One region of the Kineococcus sp. AC630 genome, then DNA from elsewhere that is predicted to be linked to it. Evidence: riboswitches for the same ligand, from Rfam matches in the RefSeq annotation. Region 1 holds a riboswitch; the other holds the start of a gene.
What was found. Region 1 has a riboswitch for glycine ahead of gcvT (glycine cleavage system aminomethyltransferase GcvT). Riboswitches for the same ligand answer to the same signal wherever they lie in the genome.

Region 1 (6,961 bases):
GGCGGCCGCCGACCTCGGGTACCGCGCCGACCGCGCGGCGAGCAGCCTCGCGCTGCGGCGCACCCGCCTGCTCGGGATCACCGTGGCCGTCCGCAACGCCTTCCACGCCGAGCTCGTCGAGGAGCTGCAGGACGCCGCGGAGGAGGCCGGCTACGACGTCGTGCTCGCTGCGGTGACCCGCACGCGGGGGGAGCGGGCGGCGGTCGAGACCCTGCTCGACTCCCGCTGCGAGGCGCTGCTGCTGCTCGGGCCGGAACTGCCCGGTGCGGAGCTGGCGAAGCTGCGGCGACGCGTCCCCGTCGTGGTCCTGGGACGGCGGCCGCGCCTCGCGGACCCCGGGTCGCCGAGGCCCGACGTCGTGCGCGCCTCCGACGAGGTCGGGACGCGGCTGCTGGTCGAGCACCTGGTCGGCCTGGGTCACCGGGACCTGCTGCACGTCTCGGGCGGTGCGGGGGACATCGCCGCCGACCGCCGCGCCGGGTTCGAGGCCGCCGTCGCGGCCGCCGGGGTGCGCGGGCGGGTCGTGGAGGGGACCTTCGACGAGGAGGGCGGGGCGGCCGCCACCCGGCGGGTCCTGGGTGGGGGGTGGACGGGGACGGCGGTGGTGGCCGCCAGCGACCGGATCGCGCTCGGCGTCCTCGACGTCCTCCTGCGGGACGGGATCGCGGTCCCCGGGCGGGTGTCGGTGACCGGCTACGACGACAGCCTCCTGGCCCGGCTGGGGCACGTGCGGCTGACGTCGGTGAGCCAGGACGCGGCGGGGCAGGCGGCGTGCGCGGTGCGGGCGGCCGTGCGGCGCCTGGACGGCGCGGACGATCCGGGCCCCGCCGACGTCGTCCTCGCCCCGCGGCTGGTGGTGCGGGACACGACCGGTTCAGTCATGTCAGAATGACAGGACAAACTACCTGGAGGTTCTCGTGCCCCTGCTCCGCTTCGACCTCGTCGCCGGCCGTCGCCCCGACGAGGTCGCCACGCTGCTCGACGCCGCCCACGCCGCCGTGGTCGAGGCGTTCGGCGTCCCCGACGGCGACCGGTACCAGGTCGTCCACCAGCACCCCGAGGGCGAGCTCGTCGTCCACGACACCGGCCTCGGCATCGAGCGCACCCGCGACGTCGTCGTGCTGCAGGTGACCAGCCGCCCCCGCCCGCGCGCGCAGAAGGAGGCGTTCTACCGCCTGCTCGTCGAGCGGCTGCGCACCCGCTGCGGGACCGCACCCTCCGACGTCGTCGTCTCGGTCGTGGAGAACTCCGACGCCGACTGGTCCTTCGGCCACGGCCGCGCCCAGTTCCTCACCGGGGAGCTCTGAGCCGGCGCGGCGGGACGCGGCGGCGCTGGTCCCCAGGGGCGGTCGTGTGCCACGCTGACGGGCAGCACAACTGAACACACGGCCGCTTCCCCCGGGCGGGAGAGCCTCACCGGTCCCACCGGTGGGCACCGAAGGAGCAACCACCCCGGAACCTCTCAGGTCCACGTACCGCCACGGGCAGGCCGCTCTGGAGAGCAGGACCCCTGGGTCCTCACCGACGGGGAAAGCCCTGCCCCGCAGGGTGAAGCTCTCAGGTTCCGCGACAGAGGGGGTCCAGCACGCGACCGCACCGCGCGGTCGCGACGAGAGGAGCCCTGTGAACACCCAGGTCAGCAGCTCGACGGCCAGCCCGACGAGCACGCCCCTCGCCGACGTCCACGCGGCGCTCGGCGCCTCCTTCACCGACTTCGCCGGCTGGCAGATGCCGCTGCGCTACGCCTCCGACCTCGCCGAGCACAAGGCCGTCCGCGAGAGCGCCGGGGTCTTCGACCTCTCGCACATGGGAGAGATCCGGGTCACCGGCCCCGAGGCGGGAGCGGCGCTGGACGCGGCCCTCGTCGGGCGGGCCTCGACCATGCCGATCGGCCGGGCGGCCTACGGGATGCTCGTCGACCACGAGGGCGGGATCGTCGACGACCTCGTGACCTACCGCCTCGGCGAGCAGGAGTTCCTCGTCGTCGCCAACGCCGCGAACGTCGAACCCGTCGTCGTGGCCATCGCCGACCGGTGTCGCCCCTTCGACGTCCACGTCGCCGACGAGACCGCCCGCTGGGCCCTCGTCGCGGTGCAGGGGCCGGCGTCGGTGGCGATCCTCGGACCCCTCGTGGACGTCGACCTCGACGCGCTCGGCTACTACCGCAGCGCGTCCGCCACCCTGCGCGACGTCCCCGTGCTGCTCGCGCGCACCGGGTACACCGGGGAGGACGGTTTCGAGGTGTTCGCCCCGGTCGAGCACGCGGTCACCGTCTGGGACGCGCTGCTGTCCGCGGCCCGGGAGCACGGTGGGGTCCCCGCCGGGCTGGCCTGCCGGGACACCCTGCGCCTGGAGGCGGGGATGCCGCTCTACGGCCACGAACTCACCCGCGGGACCAGCCCGTTCGCCGCCGGCCTCGGCCGTGTCGTGAAGCTGGACAAGGACCCGGGACCGGTCGGGCTCGAGGCGCTGCGACGACTCGCCGAGGTCGCACCCGCCCGGGTGCTGGTCGGCCTGAAGGGATCGGGGCGCCGGGCTCCCCGTGCCGGGTACGCCGTCGTCTCCGACGGGAACCCGGTCGGGGAGGTCACCAGCGGCGCGTTGTCGCCCACGCTCGGCTACCCCGTCGCGATGGCCTACGTCGACGCCGCGCTCTCCGCCCCCGGCACCGCGCTGGCCGTCGACGTCCGCGGTTCCGAACTGCCCGTCGAGGTCGTCGCACTGCCCTTCTACCGTCGGGAGCGCTGACGCGTGAGCGCTCCGCTGTCCGTCTTCGACATGTTCTCCATCGGCATCGGCCCGTCGAGCTCGCACACCGTCGGCCCGATGCGCGCCGCCCTCGCCTTCGCCGAGCACCTCGAGGGAACCGCCGCGCTGGAACGGGTCGTCTCCGTCACCATCGACCTCTACGGATCGCTGGGGGCCACCGGCCGCGGACACGGCACCGACCGGGCCGTCGTCCTGGGACTGCTCGGTGAACGGCCCGAACTCATCGATCCCGACGCCGTGGGAGGGCTCCTCGACGAGATCCGGCGCAGCGGTGAACTGCGGGTCCTCGGCCGGCACGCGGTGGGTTTCGACCTCGACGGCGACGTCCGCCTGATCGGCCGGACCTCGCTGCCCGCCCACCCCAACGGCATGGTGTTCACGGCCCGCGACGCCGCCGGTGACGTCGTCGCCGAACGGACGTCGTACTCCGTCGGTGGGGGTTTCGTCCGCGACCACCCGCTGGACGCGAGCGAACCCGTCGTGGGGACCGGGGCGGGGTTGCCGCACGGTTTCCGCAGCGCCCAGGAACTCCTCGACCACTGCCGCTCGACCGGCCTCGGGGTCGCGGACCTGGTGCGCCGCAACGAGGAGAGCCTCCGCTCCGGGAACGACGTGGACTCCGGGCTGCTGGACATCTTCGCCGCCATGGCCGCCTGCGTCGACCACGGCCTCGTCACCGACGGAACCCTCCCCGGCGGGCTCGGCGTCCGCCGCCGCGCCCCGCGCCTGCACCGCGAACTCCTCTCCGAGGAGGGGAACACCGCCGCCGACGTCCTGCACGCGATGGACTGGGTCAGCCTCTTCGCGCTCGCGGTGAACGAGGAGAACGCCGCCGGCGGCCGGGTCGTCACGGCCCCGACGAACGGCGCCGCGGGCATCGTCCCCGCCGTGCTGCACTTCTACCGGCGTTTCGTCCGCGGCGCCGACGACGCCGGGACGGTCCGGTTCCTGCTGGCGGCCGGGGGGATCGGGATCATCCTCAAGGAGACGGGTTCCATCTCCGGCGCCGAGGTCGGGTGCCAGGGCGAGGTGGGTTCGGCCAGCGCGATGGCCGCGGCCGGTCTCGCCGAGGTCCTCGGGGGAACGCCCGAGCAGGTGGAGAACGCCGCCGAGATCGCCGTCGAGCACCACCTGGGCCTCACCTGCGACCCCGTCGGCGGGCTCGTCCAGATCCCCTGCATCGAACGCAACGCCGTCGGCGCGACCACCGCGATCCACGCGGCCCGCACCGCGATGCGCGGCGACGGCAGCCACGTCGTGAGCCTGGACACCGCGATCGCCACCATGCGCCAGACCGGCGCGCACATGCGCTCGGAGTACAAGGAGACCTCCCTCGGCGGTCTCGCCCTCACCGTCATCGGCCGCCCCACCGTCGGGGTCAACGTCCCCGAGTGCTGACTCCCGGGTCGGGCGCGGAGCGGCGGACGTGGCGGTCGACGGCCTCGGTGAAGGCGGTGACGGCCTTGCGCACGGGACGTTCGGGGGAGGGACGCGAGGTCGCCAGCGACAACGTCCAGCTCAGCGGCTCACCCGCGACGGGCTGCTCGTGGCAGCCGGCCCGGACGGGGACCGAACCCGGCACGAACGCCGGGCCGAGACCGGCGGCGACGTAGCGGGGGAACGTCGAGACGTCCGGCACCTCCAGGACCACCCGTCGCGTCGCGCCGACCCGCGCGAACAGCGCGTCGACCTGCAGGCGGTTCGCGAAACCCGGCGGCCCGTCGATCCAGCGGTCCCCCGCGAGGTCCGCCAGTTCCACCGGGGCCGAGGAGGCCAGCGGGTGCCCCGGGGGCAGCAGCAACCGGAAGGCGCTCCGGTCGAGGTGGCGCAGCACGACGCTCGCCGGCGGCCGGAACGGCCAGGACAGGAACGCGACGTCCAGCTCGCCGCCGACGAGGGCGCGCAGCAGACCCCGCGAACCGTCCGCGAACACCCGCATCGACACCGACACCCGGGGGTTCGCCGTCGTGAACCGCTGCAGCAGCAGGGGCAGGTCCACCGGGTGCATCGTCGTCACGACGCCCACGGCCAGCGGCCCGGAGGGTCCGCCGTCGGCGTCGAGCACCGCCGAGCGCGCCTCGGAGACCCCGGCGAGCACCCGTCGGGCCTCCGGGAGCAGGGCCCGGCCCGCGTCGGTGACGACGGCCCGGCGTGAGGTGCGGACGAACAGGGCGACGCCCAGGTCCTCCTCCAGCGCCCGGACGACGGTGCTCACCGCGGACTGCGCGGCCCCCAGCCGCCGGGCGGCCGCGCTGATCGTCCCCGCCTCCACGACGGCGAGGAACACCTCCAGCTGACGCAGCTCCACCGCACTCCCATCCCGCTCTTCCATCGTTGATCGCGATGGATGGTCCCACCGCCCAGCGGTGGAACGGAAGGCTTCGTGCCGACCGGTGCTTGCACGGTCCATGGGATCGAACCGCCGGCACCGTCTCGGCTTCTGGATCGTCGCCTCCGCCTTCGCGACCGCGCTGGCCTTCGCCACCGTGCCGACCCCGCTGTGGGCCCTCTACCGCCAACGCGACGGGCTGCCCACGGTCGTGGTGACCGTCGCCTTCGCGGTCTACGCGGCCGGCGTCGCGATCGCCCTCTTCACCGTCGGGCACCTCTCCGACCACCTGGGCCGGCGCCGGGTCCTCGCCCCCGCCCTCGTGCTCGAGGCCGTCGCCGCGCTCGCCCTCGCGCTCACCCCGAACCTCGCGGTCCTCATCGTCGCCCGGGTCGTGACCGGGCTCGCCGTCGGGGCGCTGACCCCCACCGCCACCGCGTACCTCGCCGAGCTCCACGGCCGGACCGCCTCCCGCAGGCCGGGGCTCGGCGCCGTCGTCGCCACCGCCGCCAACCTCGGCGGCCTCGGCCTCGGGGCCCTCGTCGCCGGGTTGCTCGTCGGCCACCTCGGGGACCCGCTGCGGGTCCCGCACGAGGTCTTCCTCGTCCTGCTGCTGCTCGCCGCCGCGGCCGTCGCGCTGCTCGTCCCCGAGACCGTCGAGCGCGAGCACCGGCCCTACCGCGTCCAGCGGATCGCCGTCCCGGCCGCCGCCCGGGGCCGCTACCTCGCCGCCGCCCTCGCCTCCTTCGCGCTCTTCGCCGTCCTGGGGCTCTTCACCTCCCTCGCCCCCGCGGTCCTGGCCTCCCTCGGGCACCCCGGCCCGGTGACCGGCGGGGCGAGCACCTTCGCCGTCCTCGCGGCGGCGGCGCTCAGCCAGGTCCTCCTCGTCCGCCTGCACGCCACCCACCAGGTGCGGATCGGGCTGGCCCTCACCGCCCTCGGCGTCGTCGGTCTCGGGGTCGGGGTGGTGCTCGGGCTCGTCGCGGTGTTCCTCGGCGGCTCGGTCGTGGCGGGGGCGGGCGTCGGCGTCCTGCTCAAGGGCTCGCTCACGACGGCGACCTCGCTGGCCCCGGCGGGTGCCCGCGGTGAGGCGGCCGCCGGCATCTTCCTGGCCGGCTACCTCGGGATGGCCGTCCCGGCGCTCGCCGTCGGGTTCAGCAGTTCCGCCGGGGTCGCCTACGACGTCTCGGTCCCCGTCCTCGCCGTCGTCGTGCTCGCCCTCCTGGGCACCGTCGCGGTGGCCCTGCGCCGCAACCCCGCGCCCGACTCGGGACCTGACTCCGGGTCCGGCTCGGGGCCTGCTGACAGCGGCCCCGTCCAGGTGTCTACTGGTGGCGGCGACGACCGGCAGGGGGTCGCCGCCGGCCCTCGGTGAGGAGGTCCACGTGCGCACCACGAGAACCGCTGCCCCGGACCGTCTCGAGGTCGAACACCCTCCCCACCCGCACCCCGGCCTGGCCGTCGCGCTGCTCGGGCTCGCCCTCGTCGTGGCCGTCGTCGTGGCGGTGGTCGTCGTCCTCCTCGTCCGCGCCGGCGACGGCGGAGTGCCCGCAGCGCCCGGTCTGCCGGGTCTGTCGGGTGTGCCAGGTCACGTCCCGCAGCCCGTCCCCGGCCCGGTGGTCCGCGCCTGACCTGGAACGCTCGACCTGGGACGATGACGCGATGCCCACCCGTCGCCGCACCGACCCCGCCGAAGGCCTCGCCGCCGTCCGCGCCGTGGAGGACCTCTGGGAACGGGGCGAGAAGCCCGGCCGGCCGGTGCTGGCCACCGCCGTGCGGTACTCGCTGGAGGAGCTCGCGGCCCGCTACCCCGGGGGGAGCGTCGAGGTGCGCGTACCGCCGTTCGCGGCGGTGCAGGTCATC
Region 2 (6,961 bases), on a different contig from region 1:
CCGCTCGGCACGCCGAAGCGGGGCGGGACCCGTCAGTCCCCGGGGAGGTGCGTCTCCCGGGTGACCCCCTCGGCGTCGCGGGCCGCACCCGCAGCCTCCTCGCGGGCCCGCTTCAACGCCTGCGCGGGGTCCTCGAGGACGACCTCGTCGAAACCCGTCGTCGGCTCCGGGGCGGCGGGGCGGGGCGCCCGGGACCCGGTGGACCCGTCGGAACCCGAGGAGTCACCGCCGTGGGCGTTGAACATGTTCCCGAAACCCTTGAGGGCGTCGTTCAGCTCGCTCGGCACGATCCACAGCTTGTTCGAGCTGCCGTCGGCGATCTTCGGGAGCATCTGCAGGTACTGGTAGGCCAACAGCTTCGGATCCGGGTCGCCGCGGTGGATGGCGTCGAACACCTGGGTGATCGCCTTCGCCTGCCCCTGCGACTCGAGGATCGCGGCCTGGGCGGAACCCTCGGCCCGCAGGATCGAGGACTGCTTCTCACCCTCGGCCGTCAGGATCTGCGACTGCTTGAAACCCTCGGCCGTGAGGATCGCGGCACGCTTGTCCCGTTCGGCGCGCATCTGCTTCTCCATCGAGTCCTGCACGCTGGCGGGCGGGTCGATCGCCTTGAGCTCCACGCGGTTCACGCGGATCCCCCACCGGCCCGTCGCCTCGTCGAGGACCCCGCGCAGCTGACCGTTGATCTGGTCGCGGCTCGTCAGGGTCTGCTCGAGGTCGAGGGAACCGATGACGTTGCGCAGCGTGGTGACGGTGAGCTGCTCGATGCCCTGGATGTAGTTCGCGATCTCGTACGTCGCGGACTTCGGGTCGGTCGGCTGGTAGTAGATGACGGTGTCGATGCTCACGACGAGGTTGTCGGAGGTGATGACCGGCTGCGGCGGGAACGAGACGACCTGCTCACGCAGGTCGACGTTGGCCCGCACCTTGTCGATGAAGGGGACCAGGATGTTCAGCCCCGCTTCCAGCGTCCGCGAGTACCGGCCGAGCCGTTCCACGATGACGGCCGTGGCCTGCGGGACGATCCGGATCGTGCGGGCGATCACCGTCACCACGAACACGACGACGAGCGCGAGCACGACAAGGGTGACGACGTTGTCCATCAGTTCTCCTCGGTGGTACTGAGTGGTGCGATCGGCCCCACGACCGCGGTGGCCCCGTCGATCGCGGTGACGACGACGTCGTCACCCGCGGCGAACGTCGGACCGGTCGAGCGCGCCGACCACGTCTCCCCGACGAGTTTCACCAGGCCCCCGCGGAGGGTGACCGGTTCGAGGACGACCGCCGAGCGCCCGACGAGGGCGGCCGAGCCGGTCGTCCCGGTGGGCGGCATCCGAAGGCGGCGCAACAGGACGGGCCGGATGGTGGCCAGCAGCAACCCGGCCACGACGGCCGCGATGAGGACCTGCGGGACGAACGACAGCCCCACCGCGTCGGCGATCGCCCCCGCCACCGCCCCGCCCGCGAGCATCGCGAAGACCAGGTCGATGGCGGTGATCTCGAGGATCCCCAGGACCAGGGCCGCCGCGACCCACAGCAACCAGCTGCGGTCCAGCAACGCGTCCAGGAACTCCATCGTGATCACCCCCTCGCCGGGGACCCTACCAACCCGGGGTGGTGCTGGGCTGGGACGTCGGCGGGGTTCGTGTCCGGGTCGAACGCGAAGGGTCTCGTCGGATACTCCGTTCGCGCGGGGTACCGCACCGAGTCGGGCTGGGTGGGCCGACGCTCACTTCGGACATCCGCCGAGACCCTCCCCGCCCGACCCTTCGGCGTCACCTCGTCGCGGCCCCTGCACGACCCGCGCGGGTGCGGTCCAGGACGAGGAGGGCTGCCCCGACTCCGACGCCCAGCACCGTGCCGGCGGTGTTCGTGGCCCAGTCACTGGTGGTGCAGGAGCGGCCGAGGACGACGGCGAGCGCCTGGGTGCCCTCGATCGCCGCGGACAGCACGATCCCGCCGAGGCCGACGAGGACCGGGCGGCGGAACCGCACCACGGCGAACACCGTCACCGGCACGAACAGGGCGACGTTGGCGAGCAGTTCGCTGCTCCCCCACGACGGGAAGTCGATCCCCACCTCGCACGTGACCTCGTGCACCCGCCCCCGGTCGTCCGGGGCCAGGGTCACACCGAGGACCCCCACCAGGGCGAGGACGACGAGCCAGGTCAGCACGCGTGGGCTCCTCCGGCCCACCCACCCCGACGCGACGGACCCCACCACGACGACCAGCACCCCGAGCGGCACCAGCGCGGAGTGCTCGACCAGCAACGTCGGCAACCAGCCCACCGCGTCACCTACCGATCTCGAGACGACGCACGCGGTGCACGGAGGGCGGTCCGGGTGGGGTAGGCGCGCCGGATGTCCGAAGTGAGCGCCGGTGCACCCGCGCGAGATGGTGCACCCACCAGCGCGAACGGAGTATCCGGCGCGCCTACCCCACCCGGTCCGCCCGCCCCGGCCACGCGGGCCTGAGAACGAACTCAGTACTCCGACAGCGGCGGGCAGGAGCAGACGAGGTTCCGGTCGCCGGCGGCTCCGTCGATGCGGCGGACGGGGGGCCAGTACTTCGAGCGGGGGTTCATCCCGTTCGGGTACACCGCTTCCTCGCGGGAGTAGGGGTGGTTCCACTCCCCGACGAGGGACACCGCGGTGTGCGGGGCGTGACGCAGCGGAGACTCCTCGACGGCCCAGCGCCCGTCGGCGATGTCCTGGACCTCGGCGGCGATGGCGAGCATCGCGTCGCAGAACCGGTCGAGTTCGGCGAGGTCCTCGCTCTCGGTGGGTTCCACCATGAGGGTCCCGACGACGGGGAACGACATCGTCGGGGCGTGGAACCCGTGGTCGATGAGGCGCTTGGCGACGTCGTCGACGGTCACGCCTGTGGCCTTGGTCATCGGGCGCAGGTCGAGGATGCACTCGTGGGCGACGAGCCCGCCGGGGCCGCGGTAGAGGACGGGGAACGCCTCCTGCAGCCGGGTGGCGACGTAGTTGGCGGAGAGCACGGCCTGGACGGTCGCGGCGCGCAGCCCGTCGGGGCCCATCAGCCGCAGGTAGGCCCACGGGATGGGCAGGATCCCGGCGGAACCGTACGGGGCGGCGGAGACCATCCCGACCCCGTCGCCGTCGGGGGCGGTGGAGGGCAGGAACGGGGCGAGGTGGGAGCGGACCGCGACGGGTCCGACGCCGGGGCCGCCGCCGCCGTGGGGGATGCAGAACGTCTTGTGCAGGTTCAGGTGGGAGACGTCGGCCCCGAACTTGCCGGGCCGGGCGAGGCCGACGAGGGCGTTGAGGTTCGCGCCGTCGACGTAGACCTGGCCGCCGGCGTCGTGGACGAGCCCGCAGACCTCGCGGATGGACTCCTCGTAGACGCCGTGGGTCGAGGGGTAGGTGACCATCAGCGCGGCGAGGTCGTCGGCGTGCTCGGTGACCTTGGCGCGCAGGTCGTCGAGGTCGACGTTGCCCGCGTCGTCGCAGCGGACGACGACGACCTTCAGCCCGGCCATCACGGCGCTGGCGGCGTTGGTGCCGTGGGCGGAGGAGGGGATGAGGCAGATCGTGCGCTCACCGTGGCCCTGGGCGAGGTGGTAGGCGCGGATGGCGAGCAGTCCGGCGAACTCGCCCTGGGACCCGGCGTTGGGCTGCAACGAGACGGCGTCGTAGCCGGTGACCTCGGCGAGCCAGCCTTCGAGGTCGGCGGCGAGTTCGGCGGTGCCGGCGAGCTGGTCGGCCGGGGCGTAGGGGTGCAGGTCCGCGAACTCGGGCCAGGAGATCGGCTCGAGCTCGGTCGTCGCGTTGAGCTTCATGGTGCAGGAGCCCAGTGGGATCGCCCCGCGGTCGAGGGCGTAGTCGGCGTCGGAGAGGGTGCGCAGGTAGCGCAGCATCGCCGTCTCGGAGCGGTGCCGGCTGAAGACCGGGTGCGTCAGGAACTCCGACCCGCGGCGCAACGCGGACGGCAGTGCGGGGTCGGCGGTCGCCTCCGTCGGGGTCAGGCCGAAACCGGTCAGGGCCGCGGCGACGTGCGCCTCGGAGGTGGTCTCGTCGACGGTCAGCCCGACGTGGTCGACGTCGACGAGGCGCAGGTTCACCCCCGCCTCGAGCGCGACCGCGACCACGGCCTGCGCCCGGCCGGGGACGCGGGCCAGGACGGTGTCGAAGAACGCCTCGTGCACGACCTCGACCCCGCCGGCGCGCAGCGCGTCGGCGAGCGCCGCGGCGCGGCGCGCGACCTGGGAGGCGATGGCGCGCAGACCCTCCGGGCCGTGCCAGACGGCGTAGCAGCCGGCCATCACGGCCAGCAGGACCTGGGCGGTGCAGATGTTGGAGGTCGCCTTGTCGCGGCGGATGTGCTGTTCGCGGGTCTGCAGGGCGAGGCGGTACGCGCGGTTGCCGTCGGCGTCGACGGAGACGCCGACGAGGCGCCCGGGGAGGGAGCGTTCGAGGCCCTTGCGGACGGCCATGTAGGCGGCGTGCGGGCCACCCGCACCCATCGGGACGCCGAAGCGCTGGCTGGAACCGACGGCGACGTCGACGCCGAACTCCCCCGGCGCGACGAGCAGCGTCAGCGCCAGCAGGTCGGCCGCGGTGATCGCGATCGCGCCGCGGGCGTGGGCGTCGGCGACGACGGGGGCGAGGTCGCGGACCCGTCCGGAGGTCCCCGGGTACTGCAGGAGCACCCCGAACACCCCGCGCTCGCCCACCACGGCCAGCGGGTCGGCGTCGTCGAGGTCGACGCTCACGAGCTCGACACCCAGCGGCACGGCGCGGGTGCGCAGCACGGCGAGGGTCTGCGGGAGCACGTCGGCGTCGACGGCGAACACGGCACCGGCGGGGGCCTTGGAGGTCCGGCGGGCCAGGGTCATGGCCTCGGCCGCAGCGGTGGCCTCGTCGAGCAGGGAGGCGTTGGCCACGTCGAGCGCGGTGAGGTCGGTGACGGCGGTCTGGAAGTTCAGCAGCGCCTCGAGGCGGCCCTGCGAGATCTCGGGCTGGTAAGGCGTGTACGCCGTGTACCAGGAGGGGTCCTCGAGGACGTTGCGGCGCACGACGGCCGGGGTACGGGTGCCGAAGTAGCCGAGGCCGATCATCGACGGCACGACGCGGTTGCGTCCGGCGAGCGCGCGCAGCGCGGCGGTCACGGCGGTCTCGTCGAGCGCTTCGGGCAGGTCGAGCACGCCGTCGCGGATGCCGGCGGGGACGGCGCGGTCGACGAGTTCCTCCGTGGAGGAGAGGCCGACGACCTCGAGCATCCGGGCGACGTCGGCGGCGTCGGGGCCGATGTGGCGGGCGCTGAACGGCAGGGCCGCGGGCTCCGGGGAGAACTCCGGCAGGTCGCTGCGGACGGGCGTGGGCGAGGTCATGGGACGCTCCGGAGGTCGCTGAGGGCAGGTACCTCCCCGTCTGTCACCCACCCGCGCAGGCGCGGACGTGCTCCAGAGCGGCCTGATCTCGCGTGGTCCTTCCGCCTGAGAGGTTCCGGGGATGTTGCCCCTTCGGCGCCGCGGTCGGACTCTTCCCCGACCAGGGTCTCTCCCACACGAGCTGAACGGCCTGCCGTCATCCTACGGGACGAGATCCCGGATCCCGGGAAGATAGGTTGACCGCCGTGATCACCCTCGCCGTCTGCAGTGCCAAGGGTGGGGTCGGCAAGACGTCCGTCGTCCTCGGGCTGGCCTCGGCCGCCCTCCACCGCGGGACCAGCACCCTCGTCGTCGACCTCGACCCGCAGGCGGACGCCACGTCCGGCCTCGACGTCAGCGCCCACCGCGACCACGACGTCGCCGCCGTGCTGCGCACCCCGAGACGTCGCGTCGCCGAGGACGCCGTCGCGCCCAGCGGGTGGGTCGACGACCACCCGGGACTGCTCGACGTCCTCACCGGTTCCGCGGCCTCCGCGGGTCTGGACACCCCCGAGGCCGACGAGGAGACGCTGAAGTCGTTGCGCCGGGCCCTGGGCAAGCTCGACGACCACGACCTCGCCCTGCTGGACACCCCGCCCTCGCTCAACGGGCTGACGCGTTCGGCGTGGCGCGCGGCGGACGCCGTGCTCGTGGTCTCCGACGCCAGCCGGTTCTCCGTGGCGGCGGTCGACCGCACGATCCGGGAGGTCCGTGCCCTGCGCAGCTCCCCGGAGGTCGTCGGGGTCCTGGTCAACCGCTACACCCAGCGCTCGGGGGAACAGCGCTTCCGCTACGAGGAACTGCAGGCCATGTTCGGCGACCTGGTGCTGGAACCGCTGCCGGACCGGGTGGCCGTGCCGCAGTCGCAGGGAGCGGGGGTTCCGCTGCACTCGTTGCGGGCCAAGGCGGCGAAGACCGTCGCGGAGCAGTTCGACGCGGTGCTGGACCGGATCCTCCGCACGACGTAGGGAACCGGACGGGGCCGTACCCCGTCCGAGGTGCGGGAACGCCGACGAACGCCTAAGTTCCAACAAGTCGGTCTACCCGGGTTTCGTCCCCGCAGGTGCCGCCCGTTCTTCCCCGCGCTCTTCGCGGGCCCTAGGAGGTTCCGTGACGCCCAACACACCCCTCGACCGTCTCCGCGTGGTGCGCGCCGTCCGCGGAGCGGTGGTTCCGACCGCAGCACCGCACGTGCCCGCTCCGGACCCGGAGGCCGACCGGATCACCGGCATCGTCACGCGGTTGCGCGCCCAGTGGACGCGTTGCGGCGCGGACATCGCCAGCCACCTGCGCCCCGGGGTCGGCGAGGCTCACCTCGACGCGGTGGAACGCCAGATGGGCCTGCTGATCCCCCGCGGCGCCCGGGCCTGGTGGCGCGCGGTCGACGGTGTCGATCCCGTCCGCACCACCTTCCGCACGAGTGCTCCGACGGTGGGGCCCGGTGGCTGGGTCCCGTTGACCCTGGAGGAGGCGGTGCGTCGCGCGAGCGGCCAGGGTCCCGGCCTCACCGCCCCGCCGGCCCTGCTGCCCCTCTTCGCCCGCGACGAGGAACTCATCGCCGTGCGC

Region 2: it holds a riboswitch for glycine, as region 1 does, so the genes downstream of both, gcvP (aminomethyl-transferring glycine dehydrogenase) here and gcvT (glycine cleavage system aminomethyltransferase GcvT) in region 1, are expected to answer to the same signal.

The regions. Positions count from the first base shown of each region.
Region 1 covers NZ_CEEDMJ010000008.1:269-7,229, forward strand. The annotation lists gene AC0I8G_RS09935 (LacI family DNA-binding transcriptional regulator) at 1-892, shown strand, start outside; gene AC0I8G_RS09940 (tautomerase family protein) at 918-1,307, shown strand; glycine riboswitch at 1,394-1,488, shown strand; glycine riboswitch at 1,490-1,579, shown strand; gene gcvT (glycine cleavage system aminomethyltransferase GcvT) at 1,624-2,748, shown strand; gene AC0I8G_RS09950 (L-serine ammonia-lyase) at 2,779-4,167, shown strand; gene AC0I8G_RS09955 (LysR family transcriptional regulator) at 4,148-5,077, opposite strand; gene AC0I8G_RS09960 (MFS transporter) at 5,178-6,473, shown strand; gene AC0I8G_RS09965 (hypothetical protein) at 6,484-6,729, shown strand; gene AC0I8G_RS09970 (sterol carrier family protein) at 6,761-6,961, shown strand, end outside.
Region 2 covers NZ_CEEDMJ010000005.1:192,881-199,841, forward strand. The annotation lists gene AC0I8G_RS07535 (SPFH domain-containing protein) at 33-1,103, opposite strand; gene AC0I8G_RS07540 (NfeD family protein) at 1,103-1,576, opposite strand; gene AC0I8G_RS07545 (VanZ family protein) at 1,776-2,288, opposite strand; gene gcvP (aminomethyl-transferring glycine dehydrogenase) at 2,483-5,356, opposite strand; glycine riboswitch at 5,440-5,541, opposite strand; gene AC0I8G_RS07555 (ParA family protein) at 5,602-6,363, shown strand; gene AC0I8G_RS07560 (SMI1/KNR4 family protein) at 6,506-6,961, shown strand, end outside.